Regions from separate parts of the Serratia sp. Ae19-1 genome, predicted to be linked through region 1. Evidence: predicted binding sites of a transcription regulator. Region 1 holds the regulator's gene; the other holds the start of a gene.

Evidence for each region. Region 1 encodes PhoB, which activates phosphate uptake and scavenging genes when phosphate is short. Its sites were predicted from a motif close to CTGTCATAAAACTGNCNNAT; they were not measured.
Region 2: the regulator PhoB is predicted to act here: its motif matches at 7,018-7,037, upstream of phoA (alkaline phosphatase).

The regions. Positions count from the first base shown of each region.
Region 1 is NZ_JBCHWD010000001.1:119,338-130,331, forward strand. It holds gene licT (BglG family transcription antiterminator LicT) at 1-306, opposite strand, end outside; gene sbcC (exonuclease subunit SbcC) at 539-3,790, opposite strand; gene sbcD (exonuclease subunit SbcD) at 3,787-5,019, opposite strand; gene phoB (phosphate response regulator transcription factor PhoB) at 5,235-5,924, shown strand; gene phoR (phosphate regulon sensor histidine kinase PhoR) at 5,949-7,265, shown strand; gene AAIE04_RS00670 (PstS family phosphate ABC transporter substrate-binding protein) at 7,280-8,242, shown strand; gene brnQ (branched-chain amino acid transport system II carrier protein) at 8,727-10,043, shown strand; gene proY (proline-specific permease ProY) at 10,117-10,994, shown strand, end outside.
Region 2 is NZ_JBCHWD010000001.1:672,698-684,067, forward strand. It holds gene AAIE04_RS03340 (fimbria/pilus outer membrane usher protein) at 1-1,685, shown strand, start outside; gene AAIE04_RS03345 (fimbrial protein) at 1,697-2,737, shown strand; gene AAIE04_RS03350 (helix-turn-helix domain-containing protein) at 2,811-3,269, opposite strand; gene AAIE04_RS03355 (malate:quinone oxidoreductase) at 3,476-5,056, opposite strand; gene phoA (alkaline phosphatase) at 5,518-6,945, opposite strand; gene AAIE04_RS03365 (glutathione S-transferase N-terminal domain-containing protein) at 7,076-7,783, opposite strand; gene AAIE04_RS03370 (ArsR/SmtB family transcription factor) at 7,858-8,541, opposite strand; gene AAIE04_RS03375 (cytochrome P450 family protein) at 8,622-9,641, shown strand; gene AAIE04_RS03380 (antibiotic biosynthesis monooxygenase family protein) at 9,654-10,001, shown strand; gene AAIE04_RS03385 (isochorismatase family protein) at 10,035-10,766, opposite strand; gene AAIE04_RS03390 (LysR family transcriptional regulator) at 10,899-11,370, shown strand, end outside.

The DNA.
Region 1 (10,994 bases):
GTGGATGTGATCGGTCAGCGTGATGTAGACGATGTTATGCAATTTGCCCGGCAGGCGTTCGCGGGCGAGAGTGATAATCCTGTCGGCAGTGGTAACGCAGGCCAGCGGGATCTCGGCGAGCAGCTCTTTATAGCGCTCGGCGATTTCACCGCCGTTATGGGTGAATACCTTTTCGATCAGGCTTTCGTCCAGCGTATCGCCGGGCTTCTTTTTAAAGCCGATTCCTTTTCCCATCACCACCGTCTCTTCCTGACGGTCGTCCAGCGTAATCACCACGTTATTATTGAGTATTTTAGCGATTTTCATGGTTTTTCCCGGTGTTTCAGCATCCTGAAAACGAAAAAACCTGACGCCCGGAAGCGATCCCGGGCGTCAGGTTTTGCCTGTATTTTATGTTTCTGCCCTGCGGCCCTGAGCGGCGGAGGGGATACAGTAACAATCCTATTATGTTGGCATAATAACCCGTGCCCGCTGCGGCTCAACGCTTTTCACCGCGGAGTGCCGCCGCGGTCACACTTCTGCGCCGCGCGCCGCGGGATCATTCCAGCCTGAAGTGCGCTTCCAGCCGGCTGACGCCAAGCCCGTTAACCTTCTTCACCTTGATCTGCACCGGAATACGCTCTTTCATCGCCTCGACGTGACTGATCACGCCGATGGTTTTGCCGGAGGCGTTCAGGCTGTCCAGCGCATCCAGCGCGGTATCGAGGGTTTCGGCGTCCAGCGTGCCGAAGCCTTCGTCGAGGAACAGCGAGTCGATGCTGGTTTTATGGCTGACCAGATCGGACAACGCCAGCGCCAGCGCCAGGCTGACCAGGAAGCTCTCGCCGCCGGACAGGGTGCGGGTATCGCGCAGCGCATCCGCCTGCCAGGTGTCGACCACCTGCAGTTCCAGCGCATCGCTGGTCTTGCGCTGCAGCAGATAACGTCCGTGCAGCCGGCCGAGCTGGTTGTTGGCCAGGTAAACCAGATGATCGAGCGTCAGCCCCTGAGCAAAGCGGCGGAACTTGTCGCCTTCTTTTGAGCCGATCAGCTGGTTGAGGTAGCTCCAGTCATCGTAGTCTTGCTGGCTGCGGGCGATCTGCTCGAACAGCGCCTGCTGATTGAGGCGGCGGGCGGCGTCGCTTTCCAACTGATTGCGCAGTTCGCCCTGGCGCAGCTGCAGCACCTTCAACTGCTGCGCCAGCTCGGCCAGCGATTGGGTGAGCGCATCGATATCCGCGTTGGCTTCATCCAGCCCTTCAGGGCGATTCTGCCGATGCTGCTCCAGCGTTTGCGTCGCCTGTGTCAGCAGGGCGGTGGCCTCTACCTGCCGCTGTTGCAACTGCTCTTTGCGCTGCTGCAATTCGCGGCGCAGGGCGTCGTCCAGCAGCGCGGCGGCGAAGGCGGTTTCATCGACGAATTCGCTGTCGGCCAGCGCCTGCTGCCACTGCTGCTGCGCCTGCTGCAGCCGTTCCTGCATTTGGGCGTGTTGCTGTTGTAGCCCGGCCTGTTGGCCTGCCAGGCGTTCGCGCAGTTCCTGCGCCTTTTGCCACTGCTCGGCAGCCTGAACACTGGCCTGTTCGCAGGCGGTTTGTTTGGCGCGCAGCTGTTCGCGCACCTCGGCGATCCGCTGTTCGCCGAACAGCGCCAGCCGCTGCGCACGCCGTTCGGCGAGGATTTTCTCGCCTTCTTGCCAGCGTTGTTGCAGGTCTTGTTGCTGTTGCAGGCTATCGGCGTGGTTTTTTTGCAGCAGCGTAAAGCGCTCTTCGAGCAACGCCAGCTGTTGCTGCGCCTGCTGCTGCTGCGTTTGCAACGCCGCGAGCGCGTCTTTCGCCTGCTGTACCGCCTGCGCCGATTGTTCATGCTGCTGCAGCGCCTGTTGCCCGCGCCGCTCTTCATCGTCGCAGCCACTCAACCAGGCGCTGAGCGGTTCGTCATCCACCAGCGTAAAGTCGAACGCCAGCGGCGCGCTGAGCTGCTGCCACTGCTGCTGTTGGCCGGCCAGCTGCTGTTCATCCTGCGCGATGGTTTGCTGCTGGCGCTGCTGCTGTTCCAGCAGGCTTTCGCAGCGGGTGCGCAGTTCAGTACCCTGGGTTTGCAGTTTCTCGGCCAGGGTGCGCATCTCAACCAACCGCCGCTCCGTCGCCGAAGGCTGCACCGCCTGATATTGCTCCACCGCCGGGTGGGTGGTCGAGCCACACAGCGGGCAGGGGGCGCCACTTTGCAGCAGGGCACGCTCCGCTTCCAGGCTGACGATGCGTTTTTCCAGCTCGTGGATCCGCTCTACTTCCTGCAGCTGCGTCTTGTGTTGTTTGAATTGCTGGCGTGCGCTCTCCAGCTGTTGTTGCAGCTCGGCGAGTTGCGTTTGTCGTCCGGCGTGCTCCGCTTGCTGCCGGGTCAGCCGCTCGCGGGTCTGACGGTGGAGGGTGGCGAGCGTGGACAACTGCTGACGCGTTGGACGCAGATCCGCCAGGGTACTCAGGCGCTGGCGCAACGGGGCCAGCGGCGTTTGCGCCTCCAGCGCTTGCTGCTGCTGCTGTTGAACGGCCAGCGCTTGGGTCAGCGCGTTCAATTGCTGCTGATGCTGTGCGCCCTGCGTCGTCAGTTGATTGCGTTGAACGGTGAGCTGCTCCAGCGCCGCCTGCTGTTGGGCGCACTGCTGCGCGGCAGCATCGCCGGCCTGTCGCCGTTCGGCCTGTGTCGATTGCAGTTGGGCGATCTGATGATCGAGCGGGGCGACCTGCTCATCGATCAGCTGTTGCTGTTGCCGCATGTGCTCGGCATGGGCTTGCTGCGCCAGGCGGGTCTTTTCTACCGCCTGCTGCAGCGGCGCCAGCTGCGCCGACTGCTGTTCCTGCTGCTGCGTCAGCAGGGCCGCTTGCTGCTGTATCGTCTGCAGCTCGGCGCGGCAGCGATCGCGTTCGCCGCGCAGCGGCCGCAATTTTTCGGCCGGTTCGCTGAGCGCCAGCCGCTGGAGCTGCGGGGCGGCCTCGGCCTGCTCGCGTTGGGCGTTTTCCAGCCGTTGCCGCCCCTCGTTTTGCTGTTGCCGGAATCGCTGCCATTGTTGTAACCAGCTCAGCGCCTGTTGCTGTTGCCGGGTTTGCTCGCCGAGAGCGCTTTCCTGCCCGCTCAGCGCCGTCAGCTGTTCGACCAGGGAGTGGCGCTGTTCGTCGTTCAGCAGCTCGATACCGCTGGCGCGCTGATGCAGCCCATCCAGATCGGTTTTGGCCTGTTTGTGGGATTCGAACACCTGTTCGGACAATCGCCCGTAGATTTCGGTGCCGGTCAGTTCTTCCAACAGCTCGGCGCGATCGTTGGCGTCGGCGTTGAGGAAGGCGGCGAACTGCCCCTGAGACAGCATCATCGACTTGGTGAAGCGGCCGAAGTCCAGCCCGGTGATGGCGGCGGTGATCTCCAGCTTGTCGCGCACTTTGTCCGCCAGGATCTTGCCGTCTTCGCGGCGCGCCAGTTCGACTTTCGGCGCCTGCAGGTTGCCGTCCGGCGCGTTTTTGGCGCGGCGCTGACTCCAGAAGGCGCGATAGCCGACGCCCTTGACCTCGAACTCGACTTCCGCCAACGATTCGGCGGTATGGCGGGTCATCAGTTCATTCTGGCTTGGCGTGACGTTGAGGCGCGGCGTCTGGTGGTATAGCGCCAGGCAGATGGCGTCCAGCAGGGTGGTTTTGCCCGCGCCGGTCGGGCCGGTAATGGCGAACAGACCGTTGCTGGCGAACGGCTCGGCGGTGAAGTCAATCTTCCATTCGCCCTGCAGCGAGTTGAGGTTTTTTAAGCGCAGGCTGAGGATTTTCATGGGTTGTTCTCCTCGGCGTTGTGCTGCACCGCATCGACCACCTGGCGGAACATTTGGCGCATCCGCTGTTGGCGCGTTTCGGGCAGCTCAGTCTCCTGCGCCAGGCGCCGCTCGAACACTTCATTGACGCTCAGTTCGTTGAGCGTTTCCTTATCCTGCTGTGCGATCGCCTGGCGGCGCTGTTCTTTGCTGCGCCGCAGCAGCACCACTTCCACCGGTAGCTCGTCTGCCAGCAGCTGAATGCGGCGCTGGATGTCGCTGAGGTAGTCCTGCGTCGCCACTTCGATATCCAGCCACACCGGCAGCTCACCGTCATAATCGGCAAACTGCCGCAGCTGCCGTTCGATCTCGGCCAGATCGCCTTTGATCAGCTGCATGGGCTGAAACTGCGGGATCGTTAACGCTTCCACCTGCTGCAAAGCGCCGTCGGCGAAATCGACCATAAAGACGCTTTTGGCTTTGCCCAGTTCATCGAAGCTGAGCGGGATCGGCGAGCCGCTATAGCGAATGTGCTCCGATTTGGCGACGTTCTGCGCGCGGTGGATGTGGCCCAACGCGATATAGTCGGCGGGAGGAAAGGCCTGCGCCGGAAAGGCGTCGAGGGTGCCGATATAGATGTCGCGCACCGAGTCGGAGGTGGTGACGCCGACGGTGGTCAGGTGGCCGGTGGCGACGATCGGCAGCGGCAGGCCCAATTGGTCGCGGTGCTCGCAGGCCGCCTGATACAGCGTTTGGTAATGTTCGGCGATGGCTTCCTGTAACGCCTGCTGTTTCTGCGCGCCGGATTCGCCGGCGCGGCTGGTGAGCAGATCGCGTGGCCGCAAGAACGGGATGGCGCACAGCACCGCGCCCGGCTGGCCGTCGCGCCGGTTCAGCACCAGGATCTGCTGTTCGGGGGCGCTTTGCGCGCTCGCGATCACCGTGGTGTTCAGGCAGGAGAGCAGTTCACGCGATTCGTTCAGCGTCGCCACCGAATCGTGGTTGCCGCCCAGCACCACCAGTTGGCAGCCGGTGCGCTGCAGTTCCACCACGAAGCGGTTGTACAGTTCGCGGGCGTAGCTGGGCGGCGAGCCGGTATCGAATAGATCCCCGGCGACGATCAGCGCATCCACCTGCTGCTGCTCTACCTGTTTGATCAGCCAGTTCAGAAAAGCCTGGTGCTCGGCGGCGCGGCTTTTGGTGAAAAAGTACTGGCCAAGGTGCCAGTCAGAGGTGTGGATCAGGCGCATGACACTCCCGGGTGCAAAGGTAATGGCGATGATTATAAAGGCCGCGGCGCCGGCTGTCCCGGCGCAATGGCGAGGGCAGCGGAATGATTTTTCTTTACTATGGGAAATAATCGCTATGCTTACTGCCTATAACAGCCGCTTTTTTTCATAAAAGTGTCACAAAACTGACGCATAATGGCGCCCGCAAAGTCGCTAACACATTGGCAGGATTGACGATGGCAAGACGCATACTGGTGGTGGAAGACGAAGCGCCGATCCGTGAGATGGTGTGCTTTGTGTTGGAACAGAATGGTTACCAACCGTTGGAAGCCGAGGATTATGACAGCGCCGTGACGCGCCTGTCTGAGCCGTTCCCTGATTTGGTGTTGCTCGATTGGATGCTGCCCGGCGGTTCCGGCATTCAGTTTATCAAGCATATGAAGCGCGAAGCGCTGACCCGCGATATCCCGGTGATGATGTTGACCGCGCGCGGCGAAGAGGAAGACCGGGTGCGCGGCCTGGAAGTGGGGGCGGATGATTACATCACCAAGCCGTTCTCGCCCAAGGAGCTGGTGGCACGCATCAAAGCGGTCATGCGCCGTATTTCACCGATGGCGGTGGAAGAAGTGATTGAAATGCAAGGACTGAGCCTGGATCCGTCCTCCCACCGCGTGATGGCGAACGATCAGGCGCTGGACATGGGGCCGACCGAGTTCAAGCTGCTGCACTTCTTTATGACCCACCCGGAGCGGGTTTATAGCCGCGAGCAGTTGCTTAATCACGTCTGGGGCACTAACGTTTATGTGGAAGACCGTACCGTTGACGTGCATATCCGTCGGCTCCGCAAGGCGTTAGAAACCAGTGGGCATGATAAAATGGTTCAAACCGTTCGGGGCACCGGCTACCGGTTCTCAACGCGCTACTGATCGCGCCGCGCTGGAGAATATGCCGTGTTAGAACGTCTGTCGTGGAAGAGGCTGGCTCTGGAGCTGGCTCTTTTTTGTCTGCCCGCCTTACTGCTGGGGCTGATTTTCGGTTATCTGCCCTGGTTCCTGCTGGCCTCAGCGCTGGCTGCGCTGGTGTGGAATTTCTACAACCAGCTCAAACTCTCCCATTGGCTGTGGATCGACCGCAGCATGACGCCGCCGCCCGGCCGCTGGAGCTGGGAGCCGTTGTTCTATGGCCTGTATCAGATGCAGCAGCGCAACCGCCGCCGCCGCCGCGAGCTGGCGCTGCTGATCAAGCGCTTTCGCAGCGGGGCCGAATCGCTGCCTGACGCGGTGGTGATGACCACCGTCGAAGGCAATATCTTCTGGTGCAACGGCCTGGCGCAGCATCTGCTCGGCTTCCGCTGGCCGGAAGACAACGGCCAGCACATCCTCAACCTGCTGCGTTATCCGGAGTTCAGCCACTATTTGCAACAGCAGGAGTTTTCGCGCCCGCTGACGCTGCAGTTGAACAACGAACATTACGTCGAATTCCGCGTGATGCCCTATTCCGAAGGGCAACTGCTGATGGTGGCGCGCGACGTCACCCAGATGCGCCAGCTGGAAGGGGCGCGGCGCAACTTCTTCGCCAACGTCAGCCATGAGCTGCGCACGCCGTTGACGGTGCTGCAGGGCTACCTGGAAATGATGGGCGACGAAGAGCAGGACGGCTCGCTGCGTAGCAAGGCGCTGAGCACCATGCAAGAGCAGACCCGCCGGATGGACGGGCTGGTCAAACAGCTGCTGACGCTGTCGCGCATCGAGGCGGCGCCCAATGTCGACATGAACGAACGGGTGGATATCCCGCTGATGCTGCGGGTGTTGCAGCGCGAGGCGCAATCGCTGAGCGGCGGCAATCACGAGATCGCTTTCCGGGTGAACGAACAGCTCAAAGTGTTCGGCAATGAAGACCAGTTGCGCAGCGCGGTGTCTAACCTGGTGTACAACGCGGTCAACCACACGCCGAAGGGCACCCATATCGAAGTCAGCTGGCAGCAGACGGCACATGGTGCGCAGTTCCAGGTCAGCGACAACGGGCCGGGCATCGCCGCCGAGCACCTTCCGCGCCTGACCGAGCGTTTTTATCGCGTCGACAAGGCCCGTTCGCGCCAGACCGGCGGCAGTGGGCTGGGGCTGGCGATCGTCAAACACGCGCTCAGCCATCACGACGCGCGGCTGGAGATCCTCAGCGAACCGGGGATCGGCACCCGCTTTATCTTTACCTTACCCAACCGGTTGATTGTTCCGGCCGCTTTATCAGAGAATGCGGTGAAAAATTAACGCGAGACACCGGTATGACCCGAATTACCCGAGGGCTGTTGCTTTGCCTGGCGCTGCTGGCCGGACGTGGCGCACTGGCGCAGCCCGACGGCATGCTGGCGGGCAATCTGTCCAGCGTCGGCTCCGACACCCTGGCGAACCTGATGGCGCTGTGGGCGCAGGACTTCAGCCAGCATTACCCCAACGTTAATCTGCAGATCCAGGCCGCCGGTTCGTCGACCGCGCCGACCGCGTTGGCGGCGGGCGCCGCGCAGCTGGGCCCGATGAGCCGGCCGATGAAGGCGGCCGAGGTTTCGGCGTTCGAACACCGTTACGGCTATGCGCCGCTGGCGGTGCCGGTGGCGGTGGATGCGCTGGTGGTGTTGGTGCATCAGGACAATCCGCTGCGCGGCCTCAATTTGCAGCAGCTCGATCGTATTTTCTCCGCCACCCGGCGCTGCGGTGAAAGCCAGCCGCTGACGCGCTGGGGCGAACTGGGTCTGAGCGGCGACTGGGCGACGCGCTCGCTGCAACGCTTTGGCCGCAACTCGGCTTCCGGCACCTACGGCTATTTCAAACTGCGCGCGCTGTGCGGCGGCGATTTTATGCCGCGCGTCAATGAGTTGCCCGGTTCGGCCTCGGTGGTGCAGGCGGTGGCCGGTTCGCTCAACGGCATCGGCTACGCCAGCATCGGTTTTCGCGCCAGCGGCGTGCGGCTGCTGCCGTTGGCGGAGTCGGGGGAGGATTATGTCGCGCCTACCGCCGCCAACGTGCGCAACGATCGCTACCCGCTGTCGCGCTACCTGTATATCTACATCAACAAAGCCCCCAATCAACCGCTGGAGCCGCTGACCGCGGCGTTCCTCGATCGTGTGCTGTCGACCGCAGGACAGAGCCTGGTCAACCACGACGGCTATCTGCCTCTGCCGCCGGCCGCTCTGCAGAAGACCCGCCAGGCGCTCGGGCTGCAGCCGCTTGCGCCGGCCATGATGCAATAAGCGACAAAAAGCGACGTAATTTTCGCCTTTTCTCACGCCGAAATGGAGCTTATGCCACGCGAAAACCGGGCTTTTATTGGCGTTTTCGCGCGGTAAAGTGATATATGCTTCACGTTTCGTGAATTGGCTGTTCAAAAATGATACAAATCATGTAGTGTATATTTATTGATAGCCAATATGATCGACTGGTGGCTAAAGTTTATATGGTCGATAGCTCTGCTTTTCGCCGTGCGTCTTGCCTTGAAGCGCTATAAACGTTTACCTTAGCCCTCGTTGTCGGATTAAACCTCCATTTTATAACTCCTAAAACTTTGCCCATCTTCATGAGCGGCCACTTTCGAATAGGGACATAAACGCCGGAACGATTGCGTTTAGGGTGCTTATTTGGCGCTGCGATGGTCGGGCATGCCGGCAACCGGGTGGGGCGTCACGCCACCACGCTATCGGACAATTTTTTTCATTTGAACAGGCAACACGACATCGTATGAGTCATCGTTTAACGTCAAAAGATATCCTGGCATTGGGCTTTATGACCTTTGCCTTATTCGTCGGGGCCGGGAACATCATCTTCCCGCCGATGGTCGGTTTACAGTCCGGTGAACATGTCTGGACTGCGGCGCTGGGCTTCCTGATCACCGCCGTCGGCCTACCGGTCATCACCGTCATCGCGCTGGCGCGCGTCGGCGGCGGCATCGACGCCCTCAGTTCGCCGATTGGCCGCGGCGCCGGCCTGCTGCTGGCGACCGTCTGCTACCTGGCCGTCGGCCCGCTGTTCGCGACGCCGCGCACCGCCACCGTCTCCTTTGAAGTGGGCATCGCCCCGCTGACCGGCGACGGCGCCATGCCGCTGTTCATCTACAGCCTGGTGTATTTCGCGCTGGTGATTGGCATCTCCCTGTATCCGGGCCGCCTGCTCGATACCGTCGGCCACGTGCTGGCGCCGCTGAAGATCGTCGCGTTAGCCGTACTGGGCATCGCCGCGTTGCTGTGGCCTGCCGGCGCGCCGATTCCGGCGACGGCGGCTTACCAGAGCGTGCCTTTCTCCTCCGGTTTCGTTAACGGCTATCTGACCATGGATACGCTGGGCGCGCTGGTATTCGGCATCGTTATCGTCAACGCGGCGCGCTCGCGCGGCGTGAAAGACGCCGGTCTGTTGACCCGTTACACCATTCTGGCCGGTTTGATCGCCGGCGTGGGCCTGACGCTGGTTTATCTGAGCTTGTTCAAGCTGGGTTCCGGCAGCGGCGCGCTGGTGCCGGACGCTACCAACGGCGCGGTGATCCTGCACGCTTACGTTCAGAACACCTTCGGCGGCCTGGGCAGCTTCTTCCTGGCGGCGCTGATCTTCATCGCCTGCATGGTGACTGCGGTAGGCCTGACCTGCGCCTGCGCCGAGTTCTTCGCGCAATACCTGCCGTTCTCCTACAAGACGCTGGTGTTTATTCTGGGCCTGTTCTCGATGGTGGTGTCCAACCTCGGTCTGAGCCACCTGATCCAGATCTCCATTCCGGTGCTGACCGCGATTTACCCGCCGTGCATCGTGCTGGTGGTGCTGAGCTTCACCCTGCGTTGGTGGCACAGCGCACCGCGCATCATCGCGCCGGTGATGCTTGTCAGCCTGTTGTTTGGTATCCTTGACGCAGTGAAAGCGTCCAGCTTCCAGCAGCTGCTGCCGGCCTGGACCACTCACCTGCCGCTGGCGGAGCAGGGGTTGGCATGGTTGCCGCCTTCGCTGCTGATGCTGGTGCTGGTCGCGATTTATGATCGGGTGTGCACGCGTTCTCAAGTGACCGCGCACTGATAATCCCCCGGCTTAATCTAGGGCCACGGACATGTCCGTGGCTTTTTTACGTTTAAAACTATGGGTCATCTTCATGCAACAACAGTCACCCACCACTGCCCCCGACAATAAGCTGAAACGCGGCCTCAGCACGCGTCACATCCGCTTTATGGCGCTGGGGTCGGCCATCGGCACCGGGTTGTTCTACGGCTCGGCGGACGCCATCAAAATGGCCGGCCCGAGCGTGCTGCTGGCTTACCTGATCGGCGGCATCGTGGCCTTTATCATCATGCGCGCGCTGGGGGAGATGTCGGTCAACAACCCGCAGGCCAGCTCGTTTTCCCGTTACGCGCAGGATTACCTCGGCCCGATGGCGGGCTACATCACCGGCTGGACTTACTGCTTTGAAATCCTGATTGTCGCCATCGCCGACGTGACTGCTTTCGGCATCTATATGGGCGTCTGGTTCCCGGAAGTGCCGCATTGGATCTGGGTGCTGAGCGTGGTGCTGATCATCGGCGCCATCAACCTGATGAGCGTCAAGGTGTTCGGCGAGCTGGAGTTCTGGTTCTCGTTTTTCAAGGTCGCCACCATCATCATCATGATCGCGGCCGGCATCGGCATCATCATCTGGGGTATCGGCAACGGCGGGCAACCGACAGGCATTCATAACCTGTGGTCGAACGGCGGCTTCTTCAGCAACGGTTTTATCGGCATGATCCTGTCGCTGCAGCTGGTGATGTTCGCTTACGGCGGCATTGAAATTATCGGCATCACCGCCGGCGAAGCCAAAGATCCGAAAAAATCGATTCCGAAGGCCATCAACTCGGTGCCATGGCGCATTCTGGTGTTCTACGTCGGCACGCTGTTCGTCATCATGTCGATCTACCCGTGGAACCAGGTGGGCACCAACGGCAGCCCGTTCGTGCTGACCTTCCAGCATATGGGCATCACCGTGGCGGCGGGCATCCT
Region 2 (11,370 bases), 550 kb from region 1:
ACGTTCCGCCGGGGCCGTTTGCACTGACGGACATTTTCCCAAGCACCCTGAGCGGTAACCTGGACGTGACGGTGATCGAAGCCAATGGTTCGAGAACCTCCTTTGTGGTGCCTTTCTCCTCCGTGCCGAACATGCTGCGCGAAGGGATTTGGAACTATCAGCTGACCGCCGGTAAATACCACGACGGCACCAGCCGTTATCAGCCTAAATTTGTGCAGGGTACCTTGTCGCACGGCATGGCGTATGACATCACGCCATACGGCGGCGTGCTGGTGGCGGAAAACTACCGTTCAGCGGTGGTGGGCCTGGGCAAAAACCTGGGGAACTGGGGGGCTGTTTCCTTTGATATGTCCTATTCCGACACCAACCTGGTGAACGGCGATGACAAACAAGGGGAGAGTTTCCGTTTCCTGTATTCCAAGTCGCTCAACGACTGGGGAACTGAATTCCGCATTGCCGGTTACCGTTACTCGACTTCCGGCTACTATGACTTCTCCGATGCGGTGGCTGAGCGCGAACGCTATGAGAACGGCTATTACCGCAACGATTATTACGATCAAAACGATCGCAATCTGGGCGTGCCGGACTGGGCCGAGTCGCGTCGCCGCAGCTATTATACCAGTCGTTTCAACAACAAACGCCAGCGCGTTGAGTTGTCTGTTAATCAGCGCATTGCCGGTAGTTCGACGCTGTACGCCAACCTCAGCAACCAGTCTTACTGGGGAGGATCCGGTGAAGATCGCACCGTACAAACCGGCTTCAACAGCAGCTATAAAAATATCAGCTATGGCGTCTTTTATCAGGACAGCCGCAGCAACTACGGCTATAAAGACCGCAGCGTTAACCTGACCGTATCGATTCCGTTCAGCTTCTTCAGCAAGGATTCGTCGGACATGACCGCCAGCTTCAACGCCGGCCACAGCAAGCAGAGCGGCAATACCTACAGCGCCGGCCTGAGCGGCACGGCGTTGGATGACAACCGCTTGAACTATGCGGTGCAAAGCGGTCATGATCGTTATTCGGGCCAAACCAGCTCGGCTAACGTCGGTTATCAGGGCAGCATGGGGAACATCAATGCTGGTTATAGCTACAGCAAAGATTATCAGCAGTCTTCGTTGGGCGTGGCGGGCGGCATCGTTGCACACTCCGGCGGCGTGACGCTGACCCAGCCGCTGCAGAATACGTTTGTGCTGGTGGAAGCCAAAGACGCCAAGGGCGTTCGTATCGAAAACCAACCGGGCGTCGCCATCGACCGCTTCGGTTACGCGGTGATGACCTCTGCGTCGCCATACCGCCATAACCGCGTGGCGCTGCGCACCGAAGATATCGGCAACGGCCTGGATATCCCGATGGCGGCAAGAGACGTGGTGCCGACTTACGGTGCGATCACCCGCGTGAAGTTTGAAACGCACACGGGCCAAAGCCTGCTGGTGCACAGCAAGATGGCCGACGGCAGCGTACCGCCGATTGGCGCCAACGTCTTCAGTGCGGACGGCAAGAACAACGGTACCGTCGGTACCAACGGCGATATTTATATTTCAGGTGCCTCCGCAGGGGATCGCCTGCTGGTGAAATGGGGCAACGAGGCGGGCGAAAGCTGCTCTCTGGTGGTGCCGGAATTGAAAGCGGCGACCGAACAGCTGATGGGTTATCAGGAACTTTCGCTGACCTGCGGAAAACCGTAAAAGGAAAGGATATGTCTTCTTTGTTAAAGCATAAGAATCTCGGATTGGCGGCGGGGCTGCTGGTCACGCTGGGCGCGTTTTCGCAGAGCAGCTATGCGCTGTCGTGTAAGCAGAACGGCAACATCCGTCAGGATATCGTGCTGGATAAGGCCATCAAGGTGTCGACGGCTAATACGGCACCGGGGGCATTGCTGTGGCGTTCGCAGCTTTTCACTTCGACTTTCCAATGTACGGATGACTGGAACAACCCTAAAGGGGAGAACGCCTACCTTTACTGGGATCCGCAAGCTCGCATGAGTCAGATCCATAACTCGATCGAAGTGGGCGTCACTTACCAGGGGATCGATGTTAAACCGACTAAAGGCGCGCGTCAGGATGTCGGGCCTGGTACGGAATGCCGTCCCTGGGGCAACCGCTGTCAGTCTCCGGCTAAGTCGCTTACGGTAACCGTGTCTTACGCTATCTATATTAAAGCAACCGGCAAGGCGCCGCCGGCCGGCGGCAAGATAAACGACAATAACGCCTATTCGGTATTTCAGGTCGATGGCGTCGGCGGCTTGAACAGTACGCCGAACAGCAACTTTAACGCCTACATCTCCGGGCTGGGTAATATTCAGTTTATCTCCTGCAACCCGAAAATCACCGTGGTGGCCAACAACGGTTCGACGGTGAACTTTGGCACCATTCCGCGTCAGAATGCGGTGGTGGGTAAAATCGAGAAACAGGTGCCGTTCTCGGTCGCCGCCAATATGTCCGATCCAACGACCGGTCAAGACTGCAAAGGGGAAACGCTGCAGGCCAGCTTCAGCACCACCTATCCATTGCAGGATAACAGCGTGATCCTGCCGACCAGCGACAGCGGCTTCGGTATTTTGATCTCGCAGGCGGCGACGCCGAATACGCCGATCATGATGAACAGCCCGGTCGATCTGGGGCTGGTAAACGGCACCATCGTTGAAAAGAACTTTTTGGCCAGCCTGAAATGGTTGAGCACCAATCCTAAGGTTGGGCCATTTAGCGCATCGGCGAATATCGACGTCACCTTCAAATAATCCGGTGTCGCTTCAATAAAAAGGGGTCAGTTCGCGCGAACTGACCCCTTTTTTGTACCTTATACCGTGCTGATTAACGCAGCCCCATCCAACTGGTGCAGACGCCTTCCGGCGGCTTGCCCGCATACCAACGAGGCAACGTAGGAGCATCGTGGCGCGGTTCGGCCTCCACTTCTACCGGCTGTGCCGGCCATTCCGCGACGTCCCAGCGGGTGGTACGGCGATAGACCGCTGGGGTTTTGCCGAACTGTTTCTTGAAGGCGCGTGAGAACGAAGGCTGAGAGTCGAAATGGTATTGCAGGGCGATATCCAGGATCGGGCGTGGGCTGGAACGCAGCGCCTGCGCCGCCTGCGAAAGACGCCGCTCGCGGATATAGCTGCCGAGCGCATGGCCGGTGGTGCTGCGGAACATGCGCTGCAGGTGCCATTTGGAGTAGCCCGACTTGGCTGCGACGTTGTCCAGCAGCAGCGGTTGATCCAGATGAGTTTCAATCCAGTCTAGTAAATCGTGAATGATATTGACGCGATCCATGGTTTTAGTTCTCCCGCAAAAACGACATTCAGGTCACAGTGACTTAGCTTAATTATCCAAGAATATACTTTGATAATAGGCGCGAGCACGCCGTTACGCAAGGGTGAAGCGGGGGTAAAAAGGTGACCAAAAATGCTCTTTGAGCGGCAGGGGTATAGAAAAAAGGCCGCATAAAGCGGCCTTTTCAGCAAGAAATGATTGGGAAATCAGTTGGTTTCCGGTTTCACTTCAATGTAGTTCAGACCCAGCACGCTGCTGGTGTAGCCGCGGATCTTGTTGGTCATCTCGATATCGCCGTTCAGCTTGTGGCCGTAAGACGGGATGATCTCTTTCAGCTTGCTCTGCCATTCCGGCGTCGCCACTTTGTCTTTGAACACGGTTTCCATCAGATGCAGCATGATCGGCGCAGCGGTGGAAGCGCCCGGCGAAGCGCCCAGCAGAGCGGCGATGCTGCCGTCTTCGGAGCTGACGACTTCGGTGCCGAACTGCAGCACGCCGCCTTTATCCGCGTCTTTCTTGATGATCTGCACGCGTTGGCCTGCGGTCCACAGCTTCCAGTCTTCCTGCTTGGCGTCCGGGAAGTACTCTTTCAGCGCGGCGAAGCGATCGTCGTCGTTCATCATCAGCTGGCCGACCAGGTATTTCACCAGATCGAAGTTATCCAGACCGACGTGGGTCATCGGCATCAGGTTCGAGGTGCTCAGCGAGTGCAGCAGGTCGAACAGCGAGCCGTTCTTCAGGAACTTGCTGGAGAAGGTGGCGAACGGCCCGAACAGCAGCACGCGCTTGCCGTCCAGCATGCGGGTATCCAGGTGCGGCACGGACATCGGCGGCGAACCTACGCTGGCCAGGCCGTACACTTTGGCCAGGTGCTGGTTGGCGATCTCCGGATTGGTGGTGACCAGGAACTGGCCGCCGACCGGGAAGCCGCCGTAGCCGTCGGCTTCAGGGATGCCGGATTTCTGCAGCAGGGTCAGGGATGCGCCGCCTGCGCCGATGAACACGAACTTGGCGTTAACGGTGGTTTCTTTACCGTCGCGGTTCAGATCGGCAACGGTCACGCTCCAGGTCTGGTCGGCGTTGCGCTTGATGTCGCGCACTTCGTGGCTCAGGTTCAGCTTGAACTTGTCGCTGGTGCTCAGCGCGTCAACCAGCTGGTGGGTGATCACGCCGAAGTTGACGTCGGTACCCAGCGGCATGCGGGTGGCGGCGATTTTCTGCGCCGGATCGCGGCCGTTCATCACCAGCGGTGCCCACTGCTTGATTTGCGCAGGATCTTCGGAGTATTCCATGCCGCGGAACAGGGTGCTGTGCTGCAGCGCCGCGTAGCGTTTACGCAGGAAGTTGACGTTGTCGTCGCCCCACACGAAGCTCATGTGCGGTACGCTGTTAATGAAGGATTTCGGATCTTTCAGGACATCGTTTTTCACCTGATAAGACCAGAATTGACGGGAGATTTCGAAAGACTCGTTGACCTTCACCGCCTTGCTGATGTCGATGGTGCCATCGGCTTTTTCCGGCGTGTAGTTCATTTCGCTGAAGGCGGAGTGGCCGGTACCGGCGTTGTTCCAGCCGTTGGAGCTCTCTTCCGCCACACCGTTCATGCGCTCGTACATGTCGATGGTCCAGGTCGGCTCCAGCTCATGCAGATAGGTACCCAAGGTGGCGCTCATGATGCCGCCGCCGATCAACACCACGTCGACGGTTTTATTCTTCTCTTCAGCCGCCGCCTGCTGCGTAACGCTAAACAGGCTGAGACTGAAAATCAGGACGAGTAATTTTCTCATTGAATTAAATCTCTTGTGTGTAAATTCTACTCATTGCAGGTGAAAGAATTTAGCGGGAGTTACCCTGGAAAATAATGAAGCCGACCGCCCGGCGTGAGCCGATAGGCAGCGATAATGCCTTTTTGTTAATAGGGTTTTTAACGAAAAGTGAACTATTGCAGGCCGTCCGGATGCAAATTGATCGGTTCACGTTACTGGCGGGGTATTATTGTTTGCGAGAATGTTAAAAACTACTTTTGTAACTAAAAAAAATGAATATAAGCAAAAAACGGCCGGTTGTTGTCGCAGGAATAAACAGAGAGGGCAGAAGGGCTATATAACCGCGTTATTTCCAGGGGTTAATTGTCGCGCAATTAAACGTTATTTCGTTATCACACAATAATTGCGGTTAAATTGCAAATACGCATCGGTAACCAATAATAAATGGCCGCCATTGCGGGCGGCCAGGATTCACAAGGCGGTTACTTGATGCCCATCGCATCGCGCATGGTGAAGAACAGATCGGTCTGATCGGTCAGGCCCACCACGTTGGCGGCGTGCGGGCCATAGGCCGCAACGCGCAGCTGGGTGCCGGTGTGCCCCTGCGACTCCTCTTCCGAGTTGCCGTAACTCAGGGTCATCGGCGCGCCGTCTTTGGTGGTCAGCGTCTGGGTCAGGCCCGGCGCTTTGGCGTCGGCGGCGACGATCTGGCTGGAATGCGCGTGGTCGGCGGTGACGATCACCAGCGTGTTGCCGTCGGCGCGGGCGAAGGCCAGCGCTTTTTGCACCGCTTCATCCAAATCGACGGTTTCGCCAATCTGCCCGCATGGGTTGGCGGCGTGATCCTGCTTATCGATCGACGCGCCCTCTACCTGCAGGAAGAAGCCGTTCGGGTTGTCTTTAAGCAGCGCGATCGCTTTTTCGGTCATCGCCGCCAGCGTTGGCGTGGCGGCGGTGCGCGCCGGGTTGTTTTCGCAGGTTACCGCCGGTTTGTCGAGGTTGCCGTGGTAGCTGGCTTTCGGCCCCAGCCAGCGCACCGGCATGTTGCCGTCGGCGAACAGGCCCAGCAGCGGTTTTTGCTGGTCGGCCAGGGTGACGGCCTGCAGTTCATCCGCGTTGCTGACCCACTGATAGCCCTGCGCCGCCGCCTGGTCTTTCAGCGATTTCCCCTGCCATTCTCCGCTTTTTGCCAGCTGGTTGAAGGATTTCGCGCCGCCCCCCAGCGTGACGTCGGCGCGGGTTTTCAGCAGCTGTTCGGTGATGGAGCCGCGGCCGCCGTTTTCCAACGCGTTAGCGGCGCATTTCTCGCTGGTTTCCTCCGGGCCGTAGCATTTGCGCGAGGTGACGTGCGACACCAGCGCCGCCGGCGTGGCGTCCTGCAGTTCGGCGGTGGAGACGTTGCCGGTGGCCTTGCCGGCCGCTTTGGCGATCTCCAGCAGCGTCGGCTGGTCTTTGCCGTTCACGTCCACGCCGAGCGCGCCGTTATAGGTTTTCACCCCGGTGGCCCAGGCGGTGGCCGAGGCGGCGGAGTCGGTCACGTAATCCGGCTTGTGGGTTTTCTTGTCCAGCGAGTAATGCGTGTATTGCCCGGTCAGCGGCAGGGCGTCGATGCCCTTGAAGTAACCGCCCGCGCCTTCAGCGTAGTTGCGCGCGGCGGTGATCTCGGAATCCCCCATGCCGTCGCCGATCAGCAGGATCACGTTTTTCGCCGGTTTGTCCGACAGCGACGCCTTCAGCGCGGCGGTCTGATCGCCGGCCAGACGACGGGCGCCGCCCGGTTCGACGAGGTTGCCGCGCGCGGCGCGCTCGGTCAGGCCATCGGCATTGGCCGAGGTTTCCGCCGCGAGGGCGGAGGAACAGAGCAGGGCGGACAGCACGGCGCCGGCGATCAGGGATACAGCAGGTTGCATGGGGTAAGCTCCTTGTCGTAATACAACAATGTAAATAACATCAAATTGTTACGTAAGGAGAGTAGAGCAGAGGGATGACAATTTTATGACAGCGAAAATGGGACGACCTGACGGTCATCCCGTTTGGCATTCAGGCTGGGCGCGCCGGGATCGCGAGCCCGCGCTGCACCGCCGACCGAGCCAGCCCGCGCTCCAGCCACTGCGCGACGCGCGGGAAGCGGTCGAACTCCACCAGCTCGCGCGCCTCATAGAAGCCGATCAGATTGCGCACCCAGCCCAGCAGCGAGATATCGGCGATGCTGTAGTCCGCCCCCATGATCCAGTCGCGGCCTTCAAGGCGCGTTTCCAACACGCCGAGCAGGCGTTTCGATTCATTTTTGTAACGCTCCAGCGGCCGCTTGTCTTCATATTCGCGCCCGGCGAATTTGTGGAAGAAACCGAGCTGGCCGAACATCGGGCCGACCGCCGCCATCTGGAAGAATACCCACTGAATGGTTTCGTAACGCTGCGCCGGATCCTGCGGCAGAAAGCGGCCGCTCTTTTCCGCCAGGTAGAGCAGAATAGCGCCGGATTCGAACAGCGGCAGCGGCCGGCCATCGGGGCCGTCGGGATCGATGATAGCCGGGATCTTGCCGTTCGGGTTCAGCGCCAGGAATTCCGGCGTCCAGGTTTCGTTGTTGCCGATGTCGATCAGGTGCGCTTCATAGGGCAGGCCGATCTCTTCGAGCATGATGGACACTTTGACGCCGTTCGGCGTCGGCAGAGAGTAGAGCTGCAGCCGTTCCGGATGCTGAGCCGGCCAGCGTTTGACGATCGGGAATTGGGTGGAATCGAGCATGGAAACTCCTCGGGTTGGCGGGATCGTTTAAGCGTACCCCTTGAGTATTGCAGTAAAACTACCCCGACGCAGAGCTACAGCGTGAGTTCAAAATGTGCGGCCAGCGCTTTTTTACCGGCGTCGGTCAGCTGCAGCTCGCGGCTGTCGAGTTGGCGCAGCATCCAACCGCGTTTGATAAAGGCGTTCAGCAGCGCAGCGCCAAGCGCGCCGCCGAGGTGGGCACGGCGTTCGCTCCAGTCCAGACAACCGCAGGCGAAACGGCGGCGGGTGGGGGCAGGGGAACAATCGACGCCCAGCCGCGCCAGCGCGGCCTGACCGGCGTCGCTTAAGCGGTAGTCTTCCTCGCCACTCAACCAGTTCAGCGCATGCAGCCGATCGTGCAGCTTCACCGCTACCTCGCCCGCCATATGGTCGTAGCAGGTGCGGGCATATTGCAGCGAGGTCGGCGTGCTGCTCTTCACCGACGGGCGCGGCACGCCCGTCAGTGCCATCAGGCCTTCCAGCGCGGCGGCCACCGGTTGCCCGGCCAGCCGAAAATAGCGGTAACGCCCCTGTTTGAGGCAGGCGATCAGCCGCTGTTCCAGCAGTTTCGCCAGATGCGCGCTGGCGGTGGAGGGAGCAACCTCGACCGCCGCGCTGAGCTCGGTGGCGGTGTAGGCGCGCCCGTCCATCAACAGGCACAGCATACGCGCCCGGGTGCGGTCTGCGATGGCGGCGCTGAGCGCCGCTAAACGATCTTCTATCTCGATGTTATGCATACTTCGAGGTTAGACGAAGTATGACGGCGCGTCCATCGTTAGCCTGTGGTTATCGCCATCTGGCTACGAGGGAGAAAACCATGTCCGTGTGTCCTTATGCCGCCGCGCTCGCCGCCGAGCCGCAGGCCCATTATCGCGCTCTGCCGCCCCTGAGCTGGGATAGCGCGTGGCAATGTTGGGTGGCCGCGGCGCCGCAGCTAGTGAGGGAAGCGCTGCTCAATGCCGATCTCGGCGTTCGGCCGGCCGATGAGCCGGTGCCGGTGGCCTTGCTGGAGACGCCGATGGCGCCGCTGTTCGCCGGGTTGGTGCGGATGCGCGACGGCGAACAGCACCACGCGCTTAAAGCGGCGCTGCAGCGGGCGCTGGCCGTCTGTTCGGATGCCCTGGTTCGGCAAACCGCTGCACAATGCGCTGAGTGGTTAGCGCCAAAGGTGCCCGATGCGGCGGCGATCACTCGCTTTAACTACGGATTGCCACTCTGCAGCCTCGGCGCATTGTTGGGTGTGCCCAGGGCGCAATGGCCATGCCTGATCGACGACGGTCTGGACTTCGTCCGCTGTATCGCACCTGGCAGCACACCGCCGCAGCTGGCGCGGGGTATAGCGGCAGCGCAGCGGCTCAGCGCCCAACTGATGGCGGAGCATGGCGTGCTGCGCAAGGCTTTGGAGCGGGAGATTGGCGATGCCCGGCTTGAGTTGGCCAATGCGCTCGGCCTGCTGTTTCAGGCCTGTGAGGCGACGGCGGGCTGGATCGGACAGGCGTATTGGCTGGCTCGGCAGAACGGTGAAGTGGACATTGCGCTGGATCGGGTACGGGCGCTAACGCCGCCGATCCAAAACACGCGCCGTTTCGTCTTGCGCGAGACGCAGCTTGGCGGTTGCACGCTGCGCGTGGGGGAGACCGTCTTGCTGCTGCTCGGTGCCGACGGCGAACTGGCCTTCGGCGCGGGGGCGCACCGCTGCCCGGGCGAACGTTGGGCGAGGATTATCGCGCGCTGCGGCGTTGCGCATCTGTGTTCGCTGGATATTGATGAGCGGGCGTTGAAATCGGTGCAGTGGCGCCGTTCGCTGAATGCGCGCGTGCCGGAATTTTACCGTTGAGAGGAGACGAGGATGATTGCCGTGATTTTTGAACTGCAGGCCGCCGACGGGCAGCGCGATACCTACCTGGCGCTGGCGGCGGAGCTGAAGCCGCTGCTGGCGCAGATCGACGGATTCATCTCCATCGAGCGCTTCCAAAGCCTGACGGAACCTGCGCGCCTGCTGTCGCTCTCTTTCTGGCGCGACGAGGCGGCGGTGCAGCAGTGGCGCAATCTCGAACAGCACCGGGCGGCGCAGGCGCGCGGCCGTGGCGAGGTGTTGGCGCAGTATCGGCTGCGGGTGGCGGAGGTGGTGCGGGATTACGGGCTGGACCAGCGCGAGCAGGCGCCGCCGGACAGCCGTTGCTATCACTGCACCTGAGTAAAAGCCCGCCGGCGGCGGGCTTTCATCCACTTATTTCGCCTCGCTGCCCACCTTCATCGCTCCGGCGTAGCTGGCGCCCATTCCCCAGGCGGCGCCGTGGTCGCGGGCGATCTGCAATACGCCTCCCGCCGTGGCCTTGCGGCTCCAGTCTTGCTGCCATTCCAGCATCAGCGCCACCCAATTGATGGGGGTAGCGCCCGCTTGCACCAGGCGCTGCATGGCGTTGTTTTGCGTGTCTGGCGTAATATCGCCGGTGACGTCTGACAGGATATAAACCTCATAACCCTCGCCCAGGGCGGACAGCGCCGGCAGCATCACGCAGCTGGCGGTCCATAGCCCGCCGATGATGATTTTCTTGCGGCCGGATTGCTTGATCAGATCCGCCACGCGCCGGTCCTGCCAGACATTGATGGCGGTGCGATCGTACACCTGCAGGTCTGGGCGCGCCTGCGTCACCTGCTGGAATACCGGTCCGGCGAAGCTTTTGGCATTGGCCGATGCCAGAATGGTCGGCACATTGAATACCTTGGCGGCCTTGGCGATACCGGCGGCGTTATTCACCAGGTTGGTTTGATCGATAGAAGAAACGGTCATGCCGAACATGTCCTGCAGATCGACCAGCAGCAACAGGCTGTTGTCGGCGGTCAGCGGTTGCACATAACCCGCCTGACGGCTGTCGGCGACAGGGGATTGCGCCAGCGCGACGACGGGGGCGGTGGCGGCGCTCAGGCCGAACATCAGGGCGAATAGGGTCTTTTTCATTATTAACTCCACGATTATCAGTAAATTAAGTTCACTTACCACTCAGGGAAGCGGTTGGATAAAGTCTACTGATGTTGATGGGGTTAATAATCTGTGGTTTATTGAATTTATAATTAACCTGTAGGACATAATATGGATGTGCTACTGACGATGCGCGCCTTTCGCCGCGTGGTCGAACGCAACAGTTTCTATAAGGCGGCGGAGGATCTGGCGATCACGCCGGCGGCCTTGAGCAAGCAGATTAAGCAGCTGGAAAATCGATTGGGTACGCTGTTAATCGTGCGCACCACTCGCAGCATGAGTCTGACCGAAGCCGGCCAGCTCTATTACCAGGAAGCCTGCCGGCTGCTCGGCGAATTCGACGCGCTGGAACAGACGGTGGCGGCCAGCACGCAGCAGGTTTCCGGCATGCTGCGGGTTAATGCGCCGCTCTCGTTTGGCCTGACGGTGCTATCGCCGCTGTTGCCGCTATTTATGCAGCGTTACCCGCAATTGCAGGTAGAACTGACTTTGGATGATCGCGTGTTGGACGTGGTGGCAGCCGGTTTCGATATCTCACTGCGCATTCGTCGGCGGTTGCCGGATTCATCGCTCAGCGCGCAGG